DNA from 2 places in the Bradyrhizobium sp. USDA 4504 genome. Region 1 is predicted to be linked to the other one. Evidence: predicted binding sites of a transcription regulator. Region 1 holds the regulator's gene; the other holds the start of a gene.
What was found. The regulator LexA, encoded in region 1, represses DNA repair genes until DNA is damaged. The targets are predictions, from matches to a motif close to TGTTCNNNNTGTGTTCNG.
Positions count from the first base shown of each region.

Region 2: ACVMB1_RS25045 (PA0069 family radical SAM protein) is a predicted target of LexA. The motif match lies at 1,451-1,468, and genes of this name have one in related genera.

Region 1 covers NZ_JBSSGV010000001.1:3,060,202-3,067,732, forward strand. Annotated here, with positions in the region: gene ACVMB1_RS14015 (serine hydroxymethyltransferase) at 1-150, shown strand, start outside; gene ACVMB1_RS14020 (hypothetical protein) at 238-393, shown strand; gene ACVMB1_RS14025 (HAD family hydrolase) at 832-1,458, shown strand; gene ACVMB1_RS14030 (molybdopterin molybdotransferase MoeA) at 1,485-2,696, shown strand; gene lexA (transcriptional repressor LexA) at 2,940-3,644, shown strand; gene ACVMB1_RS14040 (hypothetical protein) at 3,901-4,329, shown strand; gene ACVMB1_RS14045 (hypothetical protein) at 4,475-4,702, shown strand; partial or broken gene ACVMB1_RS14050 (ComEC/Rec2 family competence protein) at 4,699-6,977, opposite strand; gene ACVMB1_RS14055 (hypothetical protein) at 7,367-7,531, opposite strand, start outside.
Region 2 covers NZ_JBSSGV010000001.1:5,315,260-5,322,790, reverse strand. Annotated here, with positions in the region: gene ACVMB1_RS25055 (bifunctional helix-turn-helix transcriptional regulator/GNAT family N-acetyltransferase) at 1-710, opposite strand, end outside; gene ACVMB1_RS25050 (glycosyltransferase family protein) at 756-1,325, opposite strand; gene ACVMB1_RS25045 (PA0069 family radical SAM protein) at 1,490-2,656, shown strand; gene ACVMB1_RS25040 (VOC family protein) at 2,774-3,220, shown strand; gene ACVMB1_RS25035 (ribonuclease HII) at 3,315-4,091, shown strand; gene ACVMB1_RS25030 (glycosyltransferase family 39 protein) at 4,413-5,921, shown strand; gene ACVMB1_RS25025 (IS110 family RNA-guided transposase) at 6,095-7,123, shown strand; gene ACVMB1_RS25020 (uracil-DNA glycosylase) at 7,502-7,531, opposite strand, start outside.

The sequences.
Region 1 (7,531 bases):
ATGGGCGAGCCCGAAATGCGCCTCATCGCCGAACTCATTGCGGAATCCCTCCGGTCGAAGGGAGATGCAGCGGTCGTCAAGCGACTGAGGTCGAACAGCGTCGAGATGTGCCGCGCCTTCCCCGTTCCGGGGATCGCGCCGCCCTCATAGGCAGCCGAGCCGCGTTCCTGTTCCGCGTCCGTCGCGTCACTCGGCAGGTCGTGAAGGTTCCCGGGGGAAGGACCGGAACGGAAATCGATGCTGTTCGTTGGACCGCATGATCTCGAAAGACGGAGCGTCCCCGCCGTGACCCGGAAAACCTTGCAAGCACGCTCGGAACAGGCGCTCGTCGTCATCATTCTCAGCACCGGTGCGCTGATCGGTTACCTCGGCTTGGCGCTGTCCAGGCTGTGAGAGCTACGCCCGGCGGGCGTCAAGCCGCCGGCAAGCATCAAGTCGCATGGTGCGCTGAAAGCTAGTGCGTGCGTGCCACTGAGTTGCCCGACGCGGCAAGCCAAGCCCCGCAGCAAAAATATAGGGTGAAAAGAGCAAGGCTCGGACAGATCATGTCGCGAGAATGCGGATGTTTGACGCACAAGCGACGACACCCGCCGTCGTCCCGGCGAAGGCCGGGAGCCATTACCCCAGATCTCAATTGTTGCGCGACGCTGCGGCCACGATCCCGTTCCTGATCAAATGCGGTGGTTATGGGTCCCGGCCTTCGCCGGGACGACGGTGGTGTGCGCGGGAACAGTCTCGCGATGAATGCAACGCCACGTACAATCCACGCACCGGTCACTGAAATCGAGGACATTGCCGCCTGCCCGCAATTCTCGTACACGGTTTCATGCAATGACCTCGCAATTCACTCCCAACTCCGTCGACGTGCTGCTGTTCGATATCGGCCGCGTCGTGCTCGACATCAACTTTGACAAGGTGATGGCGCACTGGGCGCAGCATGCCGGGTGTGCGCCCGCCGAGCTCGCCACGCGCTTTGTCGTCGACGACAGTTTCAAGCATCATGAGATCGGCCGGATCGACGACGCGGCTTTCTTCGAGAATCTGCGCCGGACGCTCGGCATCAACATCACGGACGCCCAGTTCCTCGAAGGCTGGAACGCGATCTTCACCGGCGAGATGCCGGGCATCGCCCCGCTGCTCGCGGCGGCCGCCAAGCGGATGCCGCTCTACGCCTTCTCCAACACCAATCCGGCCCATGTCGCGCATTTCTCGGTCACCCACGCCGACCTGCTCAGCCATTTCCGCAACGTCTTCCTGTCCTCGAGCATCGGCTTCCGCAAACCCGACGCCGAGGCCTATGATCATGTGGTAAAAGCCATCGGCGTGCCGGCGTCGCGGATCCTGTTTTTCGACGACCTGGCCGCCAATATCGAAGGTGCGCGGGCCCGCGGCCTTTATGCTATCCACGTGACATCGACGGATGACGTGGCAAGGGCTTTGACCGCACTTGGAATTTGAAGATTAGGAATTGAGGAACTCTGAGCGTGGCCCTGATGCCGGTTGCCGATGCCCTGTCCGCCGTCCTCGCCGGCGCCGAACCGCTGCCGGAGGAGATGGTCGCGCTCGATGCCGCCTACCACCGCACGCTTGCGCACGATCTCGCGGCGCTCCGCACCCAGCCGCCGCAGCCGATGTCGGCGATGGACGGCTATGCGGTGCGCGCCGCCGATGCGGCTGATCTAAAGGCCCGGCTCAAGGTGATCGGCGAAGTCGCCGCCGGCCGGCCGTTCGAGCGGACGGTCGGCGCCGGCGAGGCGGTGCGGATCTTCACCGGCGGCGTGATCCCCAATGGCGCCGACGCGGTGATCATCCAGGAGGACACCGCCGTCGACGGCGACCACATCACGATCACGGAGGCCGCCAGCGTCGGGCGGCACATCCGCCCGGCTGGGGTCGACTTCCGTGAGGGCGAGGTGCTGCTCGCCGGCGGCAGCCGCCTGTCCGACCGCGCGCTGTCGCTGGCGGCCGCCATGAACTATCCGGAACTTGCGGTGCGCCGCCGCCCGAAGGTCGCGGTGCTGGCGACCGGCGACGAGCTGGTGATGCCGGGCTCGCAGCCCGGTCCCGGCCAGATCGTCTATTCCAACGGCTACGCGCTGCGGGCGCTGGCGCGCGCCGAAGGCGCCGAGACCGTCGACCTCGGCGTTGCCGCCGACACGGTGGAGGCGACCACGGCGGGCATCCGCCGGGCGCGCGAGGCCGGTGCCGATGTCCTGATCACGACAGGCGGCGCCTCGGTCGGCGACCACGATCTCGTCAAGCGGTCGCTGGAAGCCGAGGGGGTCGAGATGGCGTTCTGGCGGATTGCGATGCGGCCCGGCAAGCCGATGATGCATGGCCGGCTCGGCGCGATGCGGGTGATCGGCCTGCCGGGCAATCCGGTGTCGTCCTATGTCTGCGCCTTCCTGTTCCTGGTGCCGTTGATTCGGGCGCTGAGCGGCCGGAAAGTGATTCGTCATCGCCGCGCGAGCGCCCTGCTCGGCCGCGACCTCGCTGCCAACGACCAGCGCGAGGACTATCTGCGTGCGCGGCTCGAAGCGCGCGAGGACGGCAGGCTGATCGCAACGCCGGTGACGCAGCAGGACTCGTCGCTGCTCGGGAATCTCGCTGCGGCACGGGCACTTCTCGTGCGTCCGCCGTTTGCGGCAGCTGCCGTCAAGGGCAGCGAATGCGAGATTCTGACACTGCCCGAATAGGGTTTTCGCGCCCCGCCGATTGTGCGTTGCCCGACACGTTCACCGGAAATTAAGTGGTTGCGGAACACATATCGAACATATAGTGTCCGTTCATGATTTGTTTCGAGTACTGGTGTCTACATTCGGGAAGCTGCATGGAAGCAGGTGCATTGAGCACATGCTCCTGAGGTCAGGCCCGGCCTGCAGGCCCCACCAGAAGAGTCTCGGAATCGAACGACGCTATCAACCGGGGGAATACTCGAGATGCTCACGCGCAAACAGTACGAACTACTGCGTTTCATCAATGAACGTCTGAAAGAGGCGGGCGTACCGCCCTCCTTCGACGAGATGAAGGATGCGCTCGACCTGCGCTCGAAGTCCGGTATCCACCGCCTGATCACTGCGCTGGAGGAGCGCGGCTTCATCCGCCGCCTGCCGAACCGCGCCCGCGCCATCGAGGTCATCAAGCTGCCCGAACTCTCGGCCGGCGGCGGCAACGGCCGCCGCGGCTTCACGCCCAGCGTCATCGAAGGCACCCTCGGCCGGCGCGCCAGCACGCCGCCGATTGCCGAGGACGACGGCAACCGTCCGGTCGCGGTCCCCGTGATGGGCCGGATCGCCGCCGGTACGCCGATCGAGGCGCTGCAGACCCGCAGCCACACCATCAGCGTGCCGCCCGACATGCTCGGTGCCGGCGAGCACTATGCGCTCGAGGTGCGCGGCGACTCGATGGTCGATGCCGGCATCCTCGACGGCGACATGGCGCTGATCCAGCGCAACGACGTCGCCAATACCGGCGACATCGTGGTGGCGCTGATCGACGAGGAGGAAGCCACCCTGAAGCGCTTCCGCCGCCGCGGCGCATCGATCGCGCTCGAGCCGGCCAACACCGCCTATGAAGTGCGCATCCTGCCGCCGAACCGGGTCCGCATCCAGGGCAAGCTGATCGGCCTTTATCGCAAATACTGAATTGCAAATACTTGCGGCGGCCGGGAACGAGCAACACGTCGGATCGTTCCTTGCATGATAGTGTAGCGTACGGCCTGCCCGATGCGCTCCGATACCTCTCGCGCAGCGTCGCGTGTTTGTGATCGGAGCGATCTCGGACCAGTCGTACAATCGCCCAGAAACGAGCAGACGCTCGTTCGCTATCGTCCACTCTGGTAGAGGCCCTAATGCCTCAAGGAGAGGCACGGGTCGCTACCTCGAAATGAGGAGCCATCCGATGTGTGACTATAGTCTGCACGCCGTGGCATCGCGCCCCGCCATTGTCGGAGAGACGCTGATCACGACGACGTTCCGCGGCACGTCAACCCGCGGCTTTGCTTCGGAGAATGACCCCACTGTCGCGGTCTGCATGCTGCCGGGCACCGAGCTCGCTTTCGCCGAGAACGTTCGCTACGACAGCCGCTGGATCTGGACCAAGACGCTGAACTATCGCGTCGGCGTGTTCAACGAAGTCGAGCCCGACGTGCCCGATCGGCATCATGACGCGGTCGAATTCCCCGACGGCAGCCATGTGCTGGTGACCCAGCTGGTCGAGGGACAGCGCGTCAGCGTGCTGCAATTGCCGGCGCTGCATCCGCCGGTCGAGCAGAAGCCGAAGGTTGCGGAGCGGCGGCCCTCCGCATTCGCAACGCTGTTTTTGGGTTGAGCGCATCGTCGCCGCGGAATGAGCTGTTCGGCGGCGGATGACCTAAGCAATTTCGGGCGACCCCGGACTCCCGCTTCCGGGGCGCAGAAGGAGATTTGCGTCGGCTGGCACCTTGGCGCATCATCGGGTACGGAGGACGTGCGCGGTGGTCGATAAGGTCACATGGCAAAAGGCTGGACGCGTCACGGAACCGGGCCGCTACATGTTCCGGTTCGGTTGGCTGACGGTAACGGCCGACGACCTGAAAGTCTGGGAGCAATTTCCCGAGGCTTCCTTCACTCTCGTCAAGAAGCCCGACGCCGGCCCCGACTCCGACGAATACCATCTCGGCCTGTTCGAGCTGCCAAGCGCGCCCTTGCCGGACCACGGCTAATCATCGCCCTGCAGATCGGTCTCGGCCGGCGTCGCATCCACCGCAGGCCGCGGCGCGGGGGCGCGTAGCGTCGTCTCGCTCTCGCCGTCGCCGGGAACCGCCGGCGACCACGGCCGGTCGATCCCGCCGGGCTTGACCGCATCGACGACGTAGCCGTCCCTGCTCCGCCGCAGCACCAGCGCGCCGTGGCGGCGCAGCCGCTCGGCATCGATCACCGATGCCGCGCAGCCCTGCGGCGCCCGCCGCGCCGTCACGATCAGGGCTGCGCGCTCGCAGTCGTCCGCCAGCGCCTCCGACCGGGTCGCCAGCGCGACGAAGGTGCCGCCGGGTCCCTGGGTCACGCAGCCGCCGGCATCGCACGAGACGCCCTCGCCGAGCGACGCATCGGTGGCGGTGCGCGCGTCGGCGTCCGCCGCCAGCCACTCCTTGACCAAAAATGCATCCTTGGCGCTGTGCATCAGATGCAGCCGTCCATCACCGCCACGCACCGCGACATTGCGGCCGTCGCCCGAGATCAGCACGTCCGGCTGCGGCACCCTGAGCGCCCAGACCGAGCCACCAGCAGCAGCACCGCACCTGACCAGCGCAGCGGCGTGCGCAGCAGCCCGAGCAGGATGATGCCGGCGCTCGCTGCGATCAGCGGCCCGATGCCGAACGCCGCCATGCGGCCGACCGCGCCCGGGAGTGCGGCGACCCATTGCGTCACCAGGATCATCCAGTCGATGCCAAGACCCATGATCGCCCAGAACACGCCGTCGAAGCCGAACGGCATGGCGACGAGCCCCAGCAGGCCGGCCGGCATCACGACCGCCGAGACCACCGGCATCGCCGCGAGGTTGGCGAGCAGCCCGTAGGGCGTCACGCGGTGGAAATGGAACGCGGCATAGGGCGTCGTCGCCAGCCCCGCCACCAGCGAGGCCAGTATCAGCATCGTGAGCTCCCGGCCGCCCCACAGCGCGACGCGCGCGGTCGCCGAATGGTCGGGCGACGCCAGCAGGTTCGGCAGCCCGATCTGCACTAGCGCCACCAGCCCGAGCGTTGCCGCAAACGACATCTGGAAACTGGGATGCACCAGCGCCTCCGGCGCGATCGCGAGCACGATCAGCGCCGCCACCGCCAGCGTCCGGAAGGTGATCGCGCGGCGGTCGACGATCACGGCGAGCAGCACCACGGCGGTCATGAAGAACGACCGCTGCGTCGCAACCTCGGCGCCCGACAGCAGAAGATAGAATGCGGCGGCGACCAGCGCGGCCGCCGCCGCCCATTTCTTGATCGGATGCGCCGCCGTCAGCGCCGGAAACAGCGCGAGCAGCGCGCGCACCGCGAAGAACACGACGCCGGCCACCACGGCCATGTGGTAGCCGGAGATCGACAGCACGTGGCCGAGCCCCGAGATGAACATCGCATCGTTGACCGGCGTCGAGATCGCGTCGCGCCGGCCGGTGAGCAAGGCGGTTGCGATCGCGCGCTGGTCGCCGTCGAGCGTGGTGCGAATCCGCGCGTCGATGGCGTCGCGCAGGCCCTGCATGAAGGCGGCGTAGCGCAGCGCAAAGCCGCCGGTCGCAGGCGGCTCCCTGGTCTTGACCGCGCCCATCACGAAGCCGGAGGCGCCGATGCCCTGGAAATACAGGTCGCGGCCGAAATCATAGGAGCCCGGGCGCTGCGGCCCGAGCGGCGGCATCAGCCGTGCCTTCAATTCAACGAAGCTGCCGACATCGGGCGCGGTGCCCTTCTTCACCGAGAGCCGGACCCGATCGAGCTTCGTCATGTCGCGCGGGCTCTCCATCGAAACCACACGCAGCACGAAACGATCGGTCTTCTCGCGGATGTCGCGCGTCTCGACGAAGCCGGTCAGCGCCACCGAGAACATCGGCCGCGCCAGCACCGTGTGAGCGACGCGCGCCGTCTTCCAGGTCGCCGTCGCAAAGCCCGCGGCCACCGCGGCCAGCAGCGCGATGACGGGAAACACGCTGCGCCGCCGCAGCAGCAGCGCCAGCAGGCAGAGCAGGATTGCGACGGTGGCCGCGACCGACAGCACCGGCTCGTGCTCGGCCGCGAAATAGAACGCGATGCCGGTGCCGAACGCCACCGGCACCCAGGGCAACAGGCGGCCAGCGCCGGCCTCGGCGCGCGCCCATTGCCGCAATGTCTCGACGAGAGGCTTCCAGATGCCGGCGCGCGCCGGGAGAAAGCCGCCGACCGGCGCAGCCGTGCGCGGCGGCCACGTCCCCGCGTAGCCGCGTTTGCCGCCCGGCGTCGTGCCCTGCTCCGCCATTCCGCTTGCGATCCCTGCCGGGCGGCAGGCTAGCGGATCGCCCCGTCACCCGACTGGAGATATTATACTTTGCGTACCCAGTTGCCAAAAAGAAAAAGGCCGCCGGATTTGGCGGCCTTTGATGGGCATGGAAAGTGGGAAGGCTCGTTCTTTACGCGCCGCGCAAGCGCCTGCGAAACTCACCGGCGACGGCGGTAAGTGGAGACAAGTACAATGCTATGTCGTCCTTCACCATTCCGGTAAGGCTTCGCGCTTCAGCTTTGGTGTTCGCCATGGTCTTTGCTTTCCCATGGACCTTCGTCACCTCGACAATCCTCGACGACCCCTTGTGAGGCGAACCAGCGAAGACGTTTCGTCTAATCTGTCGTTTGCTGCTGCTCTTCTTCATCTCAGCCGTCCTTCATGGACCATGTGTCTTTCACGAACCGGTACGTGCGGATCATCAGGAAAAACACGAGACTTCCTACATCTAAGGCCAGAATCACGATTGCTACCAGATGAAAAACAATCGCTAGTAGCCATAGTTTCCGGAACTCGTCGAGATAATCTGCGGC
Region 2 (7,531 bases), 2.3 Mb from region 1:
AGGCGCAGCTTGGCGACCCCGTCGCCGCCGTCGACCAGGAAGACCGAGCCGACCGGCTCGCCGTCGACCTCCGCGATCCAGCAATGCTCGCGCGCCGGATCGAACGATCGCAGAAACTGCGCGCAGATCTCGGCCACCAACGCCTCGTAGCTAATGTCCCAGCCATACTCCTCCGCGTAGGCTTGTCCCTGCCGCGAGACGACCCAACCCATGTCGCCGACGCGATGGCTGCGCAGCAGGAAGCCGACCGGTTTCTCGGCCGGCGGCTCCAGCGATTGCTCGATCGTGCCCATGGCGCGCACCACCGCGGCGCGACGGTCGCCGTCCATCTGCTTCAATAGCGTCCCGACCTCGCTGCGCGAGCGGCAGTCGAGATCGGCGGCAGCAGTGCGGCCCTTGGCGGTGAGGGCCACCTCGTTGACGCGCTTGTCGGCCTTCGATGGCTTCCGCGTCACGATCTGGCGCCTTTGCAGCGCCGCCAGCGTGCGGCTGACGAAGCCGGCATCGAGGTCGAGATCGCGCACCAGATCGGTTGCGGTGCAATTTTCGCGGTGCGCGAGCTCGTAGATGATCCGCGCTTCCTGCAGCGTGAATGGTGAGTGCAACAGCTTCGGCTCGATGATGCCGAGCTTGCGGGTATAGAACCGGCTGAAGCCGCGGACCGCGGCGACCTGGCTCTCGAGCGTGGTGTCATGGAAGTTTGATTTCATCAAGCATATTATTTGACGGAATCAAATAATCCGCAAGCGCTTTGTTCAGGCCACCATGATCCGGCTCCGCAGCATGGTGCGGGAGGAACGGCCGAGCCGGCGCAGCAGGCGCGCCTCGGAGCGGCGGGCATCGGGCCGGTAGCCGCCGATCCGCTCGTAATGCTCGCGCGCGATCAAAAGGCCCTGTTCGGCCGAGGGCCCGGTGATCATCCGGGCAACGAATTTGAGGCCGTCGCGCAGGCCCGGGTCGGTGTAGGGTGCGCGGGCGTAGCGGAAGATGCCGGCGCGGTCCTTGCCGCTGGCCGCCACCATCTGGATGAACTGGGTGGTTTCCTCGATCCAGCCGGCATCGAGCACTGCGCCCGGATGCAGGAACATCAGCCAGGGCGACCGCGCCTGCCGCGCGCCTGCCGCAAGCGCCGCGGCGCGCGTGCCCTCGAAGCGCATGAAACGGCAGCCGGCAACGTCGGCGACGCGCTCCATCACATCGCTGTTGCTGCGGTCGACCAGCAGCACTTCGCGGATGACGCCGGCGGCCGCGCCCGGCACCAGCGCCGCCAATGTTGCGACCGCGGTGCGCTCGACGCCGTCGGTTGGAATGATCACGCTCAGCATGATTTTGAGGCTTCGATGGCTCAAACGGTGGAGAAACTCCGGCCGTGTTATCACCTTGTCATATTCAAAGCAGCCTGTTCGCCTGCAGAATTTTGTAGCAAGGTTTTGTGGAATTTCTCCGTTCATGTTCTTGATTTGTTCTCGTGCCGTGTTAGCTTCAAAGCATGAGCCGAGCATCCTCTCATGCCCTCAAGCACCCGCCGGTAACGGCGCCCTCCGATAACCCGGCGGGTGCACCTTCCCCTTTTCCCGAGCTTGCGGTCGCGATCGAGCGCGAGCGGCGGCGCGGCCGCGGCGCGCAGTCCAACGCCAGCGGCCGCTACGAGGCCGAGGCGCGCGTTGCCTTCGACGACGGCTGGCAGAGCCTCGAGGACCTGCCGCCATTTGCGACCAGCGTGGCGCTCGACACCTCGCGCAAGGTGATCACCCGCAACGACTCGCCCGACATCGGCTTCGACCGCTCGATCAATCCGTATCGCGGCTGTGAGCACGGCTGCGTCTATTGCTTCGCGCGGCCGACCCACGCCTATCTCGGCCTGTCGCCGGGGCTGGACTTCGAATCGAAGCTGTTCGCCAAGCCGGACGCACCCGCGCTGCTCGAGAAGGAGCTGGCGGCACCGGACTACGAGGCGCGGATGATCGCGATCGGCACCAACACCGATCCCTATCAGCCGATCGAGCGCGACCGGAAGATCATGCGCGGCATCCTCGAGGTGCTGGAGCGCGCCGGCCATCCGGTCGGCATCGTCACCAAGTCGGCGCTGGTCACCCGCGACATCGACATCCTGGTACGTATGGCCAAGCGCAATCTCGCCAAGGTCGCGCTCTCGGTGACGACGCTCGACCCGAAACTCGCCCGCACCATGGAGCCGCGCGCCTCGACCCCGCCGAAGCGGCTCGAGGCGATCAAGCGGCTCACGGATGCCGGCATCCCGACCACGGTGATGGTCGCACCCGTGATCCCGGCGCTGAACGATTCCGAGATCGAGCGCATCCTCGATGCCGCCGCACATGCCGGCGCCAGGGAGGCGAGCTATGTGCTGCTGCGGCTGCCGCTCGAGGTGCGCGATCTGTTCCGCGAATGGCTGATGGCCAACTATCCCGATCGCTACCGTCACGTCTTCACGCTGATCCGCGACATGCGCGGTGGCCGCGACTACGACTCGCAATGGGGCACGCGGATGAAGGGCACCGGCCCGATGGCCTGGATGATCGGCCGCCGCTTCGAGATCGCCTGCGAAAAGCTCGGCCTCAACAAGCGGCGGACCAAGCTGACCACCGATCACTTCGCCAAGCCGAAGCGCAGCGGGCAGCAGCTGAGCTTGTTTTAGGTGCCAGCAAAGTGATGATCGTCATTGCGAGGAGCGAAGCGACGAAGCAATCCATGCATCCGAATATGTGGAACAATGGATTGCGTCGCTTCGCTCGCAACGACGGGAAAGGTAAACATGAGTAACGCCCCGACCGCACGCTTCACCGTCCTCACGCTGGGCGTCAGCGACATGCGCGCCAGCATCGGCTTTTATGAATCGCTCGGCTTCTCCAGGAAGATGCGCGCGACCGGCGAGGAGGTCGCCTTCTTCGAGACCGGCGGCACCGTGCTCGGCCTGTTCCCGTGGCATCTGCTCGCTGCCGATGCCGGGCTGCCGGATCAGCCACGGCCTTCAGCGTTCCGCGGCGTCGCGATCGCTTGGAACTGCAACGACGACGCCGAGGTCGATCGTGTGATGGCGTTCGCGCTGTCGAAAGGCGCCAGGCTGCTGAAACCCGCGCAGCCGACCAGCTATGGCGGCTATTGCGGTTATTTCGGCGATCCCGACGGCCACGCCTGGGAAGTGGTGCGCGCGCCGGGCTTTGAGGTTCGCGACGACCGCCGGGTGTCAATCCCCGATTAGAGCGCCGATCCCGATTAGGGTGGCGGATTGAATAACGGGGAAGGGCGCCAGGTTCCCGGTTGCGCCGCGGGCCGGGCTTGACCACGATCCCCGCATGATTCGGGACAAGTCCAATCGCACGTCAAAGACCGCGTCGAAGAAGAAGCCGGCCGAGCCGGCCAAGCCGGACAAGCGCGTCATCGTGGTGACGCGGCCGAGCTTTCGGCGCGAGCGCGCGCTGATCAAGCGCGGCGTCTGGCCGGTCGCCGGCTGCGACGAGGCCGGGCGCGGGCCGCTGGCGGGCCCGGTGGTCGCCGCCGCCGTGGTGCTGGACCCAAATCGGATACCCAAGGGCCTCGATGATTCGAAGCGGCTGACCGTCGAGCGCCGCGAGGAACTGTTCGAGGAAATCTGCGCGACAGCAGCGTTCTCGGTCGCGGTGGCGTCACGGGCGCGGATCGACCGCGACAACATCCTGCGCGCCTCGCTGTGGGCGCTGGCGCGCGCGGTGCATGCGCTGCCGGAAATGCCGAAGCATGTCTTCGTCGACGGCCGCGACAAGCTCGCCACGCCCTGCGACGGCGACGCCGTGATCGGCGGCGACGGCATCGTGGCCTCGATCGCGGCGGCCTCGATCATCGCCAAGGTGACGCGCGACCGCCTGATGTGCGCGCTGGCGCTGGATTGCCCCGGCTACGGCTTCGAGCAGCACAAGGGCTATGCCGTCCCCGAGCACCTCGAGGCGCTCGACCGGCTCGGCCCCAGCAGCCATCACCGCAGTTTCTTCGCTCCCGTCGTCGCGGCGCGGCTGAAGCATTTCCCGGTCCCGGCGGAGCCCGACCTGTTCACGGTGGACGCCGAAAGCGAAGCCGCGGCATCCGAAGCGGCGTAAAGCGCGGCGGCGCCGCACTCTCGGTGGCATCGCCCGGCTCGCCGCCTCCGCTAAAGCTTCGGCGCGCCAGGGGGCCCTGGCCTCGTCGAAGCCTTGGCGAAGACGGGACCGGGCGATCCAGTATTCCAGAGACCGTTGTGCTCAAGCCTGGCCGCCGCGGCGTACTGGATGCCCGCCTTCGCGGGGCATGACAGCGATGTTTGACTTTGCACCGTGGACACATCCAGCCCGGTTGCCTCCATCGCCGCCGCCGTTTATCAAAAAACCTCGGGATCAGATGGCGCCGCTTGATACGGGTGGCTGGGGCATTTCAGGCGTTTCATGCGGTTTACCTCCCTGGTTGTCGAACTGATCCGCGCCCGGCCGCGCCTCGTGGTCTGGATCGTGGTGCTGGCGCAGGCCGCGATCTGGCTGTTCCTGCCGGCCATCTTCTACGGCAGTCCGCCCGGCAACCTCGCCACCATCCTCGCCTTCGGCCGCGAATATCAGGTCGGCACCGACATGGGGCCGCCGCTCGCGTTCTGGCTCGCCGACATCGCCTTCCGCGCCGTCGGCAATCACGTGTTCGGCGTCTATCTCCTGGCGCAGGTCTGCGAGATCGTCACCTTCATCGCCTTCTACGCCTTGGCGCGCGCCATCGTCGGTGGCCCGCAGGGCGTGCTGGCAGTGCTGCTGTCGATGACGGTCGTGGTGTTCTCCTCGCCAAGCGTCGAGTTCGGCCCGCTGATCCTGGCGCGCCCGCTCTGGGCGCTGCTGTTGCTGCATTCCTGGCAACTGATCGGGCAGAACCGGCGCAACGCCTGGTTCGCCTGGTCGATCGATTGCGGGCTCCTGCTGCTGACGACGCCGGCGGCGATCGGCATGATCCTGCTCGTGACAGGCTTTGCGCTCGCAACCGAGCGCGGGCGGCGCATGCTCAAGTCGGTCGATCCGATCTACGCGCTGCTCGTCATCATCGTGCTGGCGCTGCCCTACCTGATCTGGATGCTCCGCGCCGACGTCCTGGCGCTGCCGGCCTTGCCGGCACTCGCCGATCTCAAGGCGCGCGCGCTGCGCTGGGGCGTGGTGCTCGGCGGGCTGATCGTGGCGACCGCCGCGATCGCGCTGCTGGCGATCCTCAATTCGCGCTGGTTCGCCGGCAAGACCGAGGATGCCCCGATCATCAACCGCCCGCCGGTCAGTCCGCTGGCGCGGCAATTCGTGTATTTCTTCGCGTTCGCGCCGGCGATCGCGAGCAGCTTCGTCTCCGCGCTGTTCAATCTCGATCGCGCCTTCGGCGGCGCCGGAGTGGCGCTGTTGATGTCCGGGCTTGCCGTCGTGGTCGCGACCGGCGAACTGATCCCGCTCAGGCGGCAGCGGCTGCTGCGTTCGGTCTGGGCCTTGGCGGTCGCGGCGCCTGCAGCGCTCGCGCTGGCGGCGGCGCTGTTCCTGCCCTGGACCAGCACCACGGAGGCGTCCACCTCGCTGCCGGCAGCCGCGATGGGCCGCTTCTTCGATGACAGCTATGAGCGCCGCACCAACCAGCGCCTGCGCGCGGTGGCCGGCGATCCCGAACTTGCCAGCCTGATTGCGATGAACCGCCGCCGCCCGCATCTTTTGCTCGACGCCACGCCGCAGCGGACGCCGTGGCTGTCGGTCGCAAAATTCAACGAAACCGGCGGCGTCGTGGTGTGGCGCGCACAGGACACCGCCGGCACGCCGCCGCCCGACATCGCGCAGCGCTTCCCCGGCCTCGTGCCGGAAGTGCCGCGTTCGTTCGACCGGCTGGTCAACGGACGGCAGCCGGTGCTGCGGATCGGCTGGGCGATCGTGCGGCCGAAAGGGACGTGATTTGACGTGACGTGGAGCCGTAGATGGGGTAACGGGCCGGCCGCCCGCTCGCTACGGCGCAATTTGGAAGCGCGCTCGCGAGCGGCCTGTTGGTTGGAAGGCGGTCGTCCCTCAAACTGATGGTGTTCAACGGAGTCGGGCAAGCCCGCTCCAAGCATCATTAAGGGACGACCATGTACCACTATGCAGGAATTGACGTGTCTTTGGAATGCTCGAGCGTTTGCCTTGTCGATGGGACAGGCAAGATTTTGCGCGAGACGAAGGTTGCGAGCGAGCCGGCGGCGCTGATCGCCTGGTTCCGGTCGCTGGGTCTGGTACTGGAACGGATCGGGCTGGAGGCAGGCCCCTTGTCGCAATGGCTGTATGCGGGTCTGCGAGACGCAGGGCTTGCGGTCGAGCTGCTGGAAACGCGGCACGTTCGCGAAGCCTTCAAGTCGATGCCGGTGAAGACGGACCGCAACGATGCCCGCCGGATCGCGCAGTTGATGCGGCTCGGCTGGTTCCGGCCGGTGCACTGCAAGCCGGTCGCGGCGCAGGAGACCCGCGCCATCCTGACGGCGCGCAAGCTGCTGCAATCCAAGCTTCGCGATGTCGAGAACAGCCTGCGCGGCATACTTCGCGGTTTTGGCCTGAAGGTCGGTGCGACCACCGAGCGCACGTTCGCCGGACGCATCCGCGAGCTCGTGACCGGCCATCCCGGACTGGAGTTGGTCGCGGCGGCGCTGCTCCAAGCCCATGCGGTGCTGCTGCGGGAGTTCAAGAGCCTGGACAAGCACACCCAGAAGCTCGCCAGGACGCATCCATCCGCCAAGCTCCTGATGACAACGCCGTCCGTTGGTCCGATCGTGGCGCTCACCTATGCCGCGGCGATCGACGACCCGAAGCGCTTCCGCTCCTCGAAGGCCACGGGAGCCCACTTTGGGCTCACCCCGAAGAAGTACCAGTCCGGTGAGACCGACTACACCGGCCGCATCAGCAAGATCGGGGATGCCTCCGTGCGCGAGGCACTCTACCAGGCAGCTCACGTCATGCTGACCAAGCCGGTCAAGAATTGCTCGGCATTGAAGAGCTGGGCGATGCGGATCGCCCGGCGCGCAGGCATGCGCAAGGCCAAGGTAGCGCTGGCTCGCAAGCTCGCCGTGATCCTGCATCGCATGCTCGCCGACACCAAACCGTTCAACCCGATGACCAAGGCCATCTAGCCAGGAGCAGCAATCGGTTCCGGGCGGGCCACGACACCAGGCTCTCCCCGAGCGAAGTCCCTCCGCTGGGACGATGGATCCGGTCAGGCCGCCATCCGGGAAGTGGCTCACGACCACGCAATCCGTAGATTGGCCGGCCGGCTCCTCAATGCACCCCATCAGGCGACGGCCTTCGCGCCGATCCCGTACAGAAGCAAGTGCCCGGCGAGTGGATGACGCGAAAAGGGATTGACTAACCAAGGCCCGTTACAGAAGCCCGGATGAAGCGCAGCGAAATCCGGGGCCGCTCTTTTACGCCACCTGATCCACCCGGATTGCGCGGAGCCTGTCATCGGGCGCGCGTCCGCGCGACCCGTTGGCTCCATCCGGGCTACGAAGCTACGCGCTCGCCACCTGCAACACCTTCGC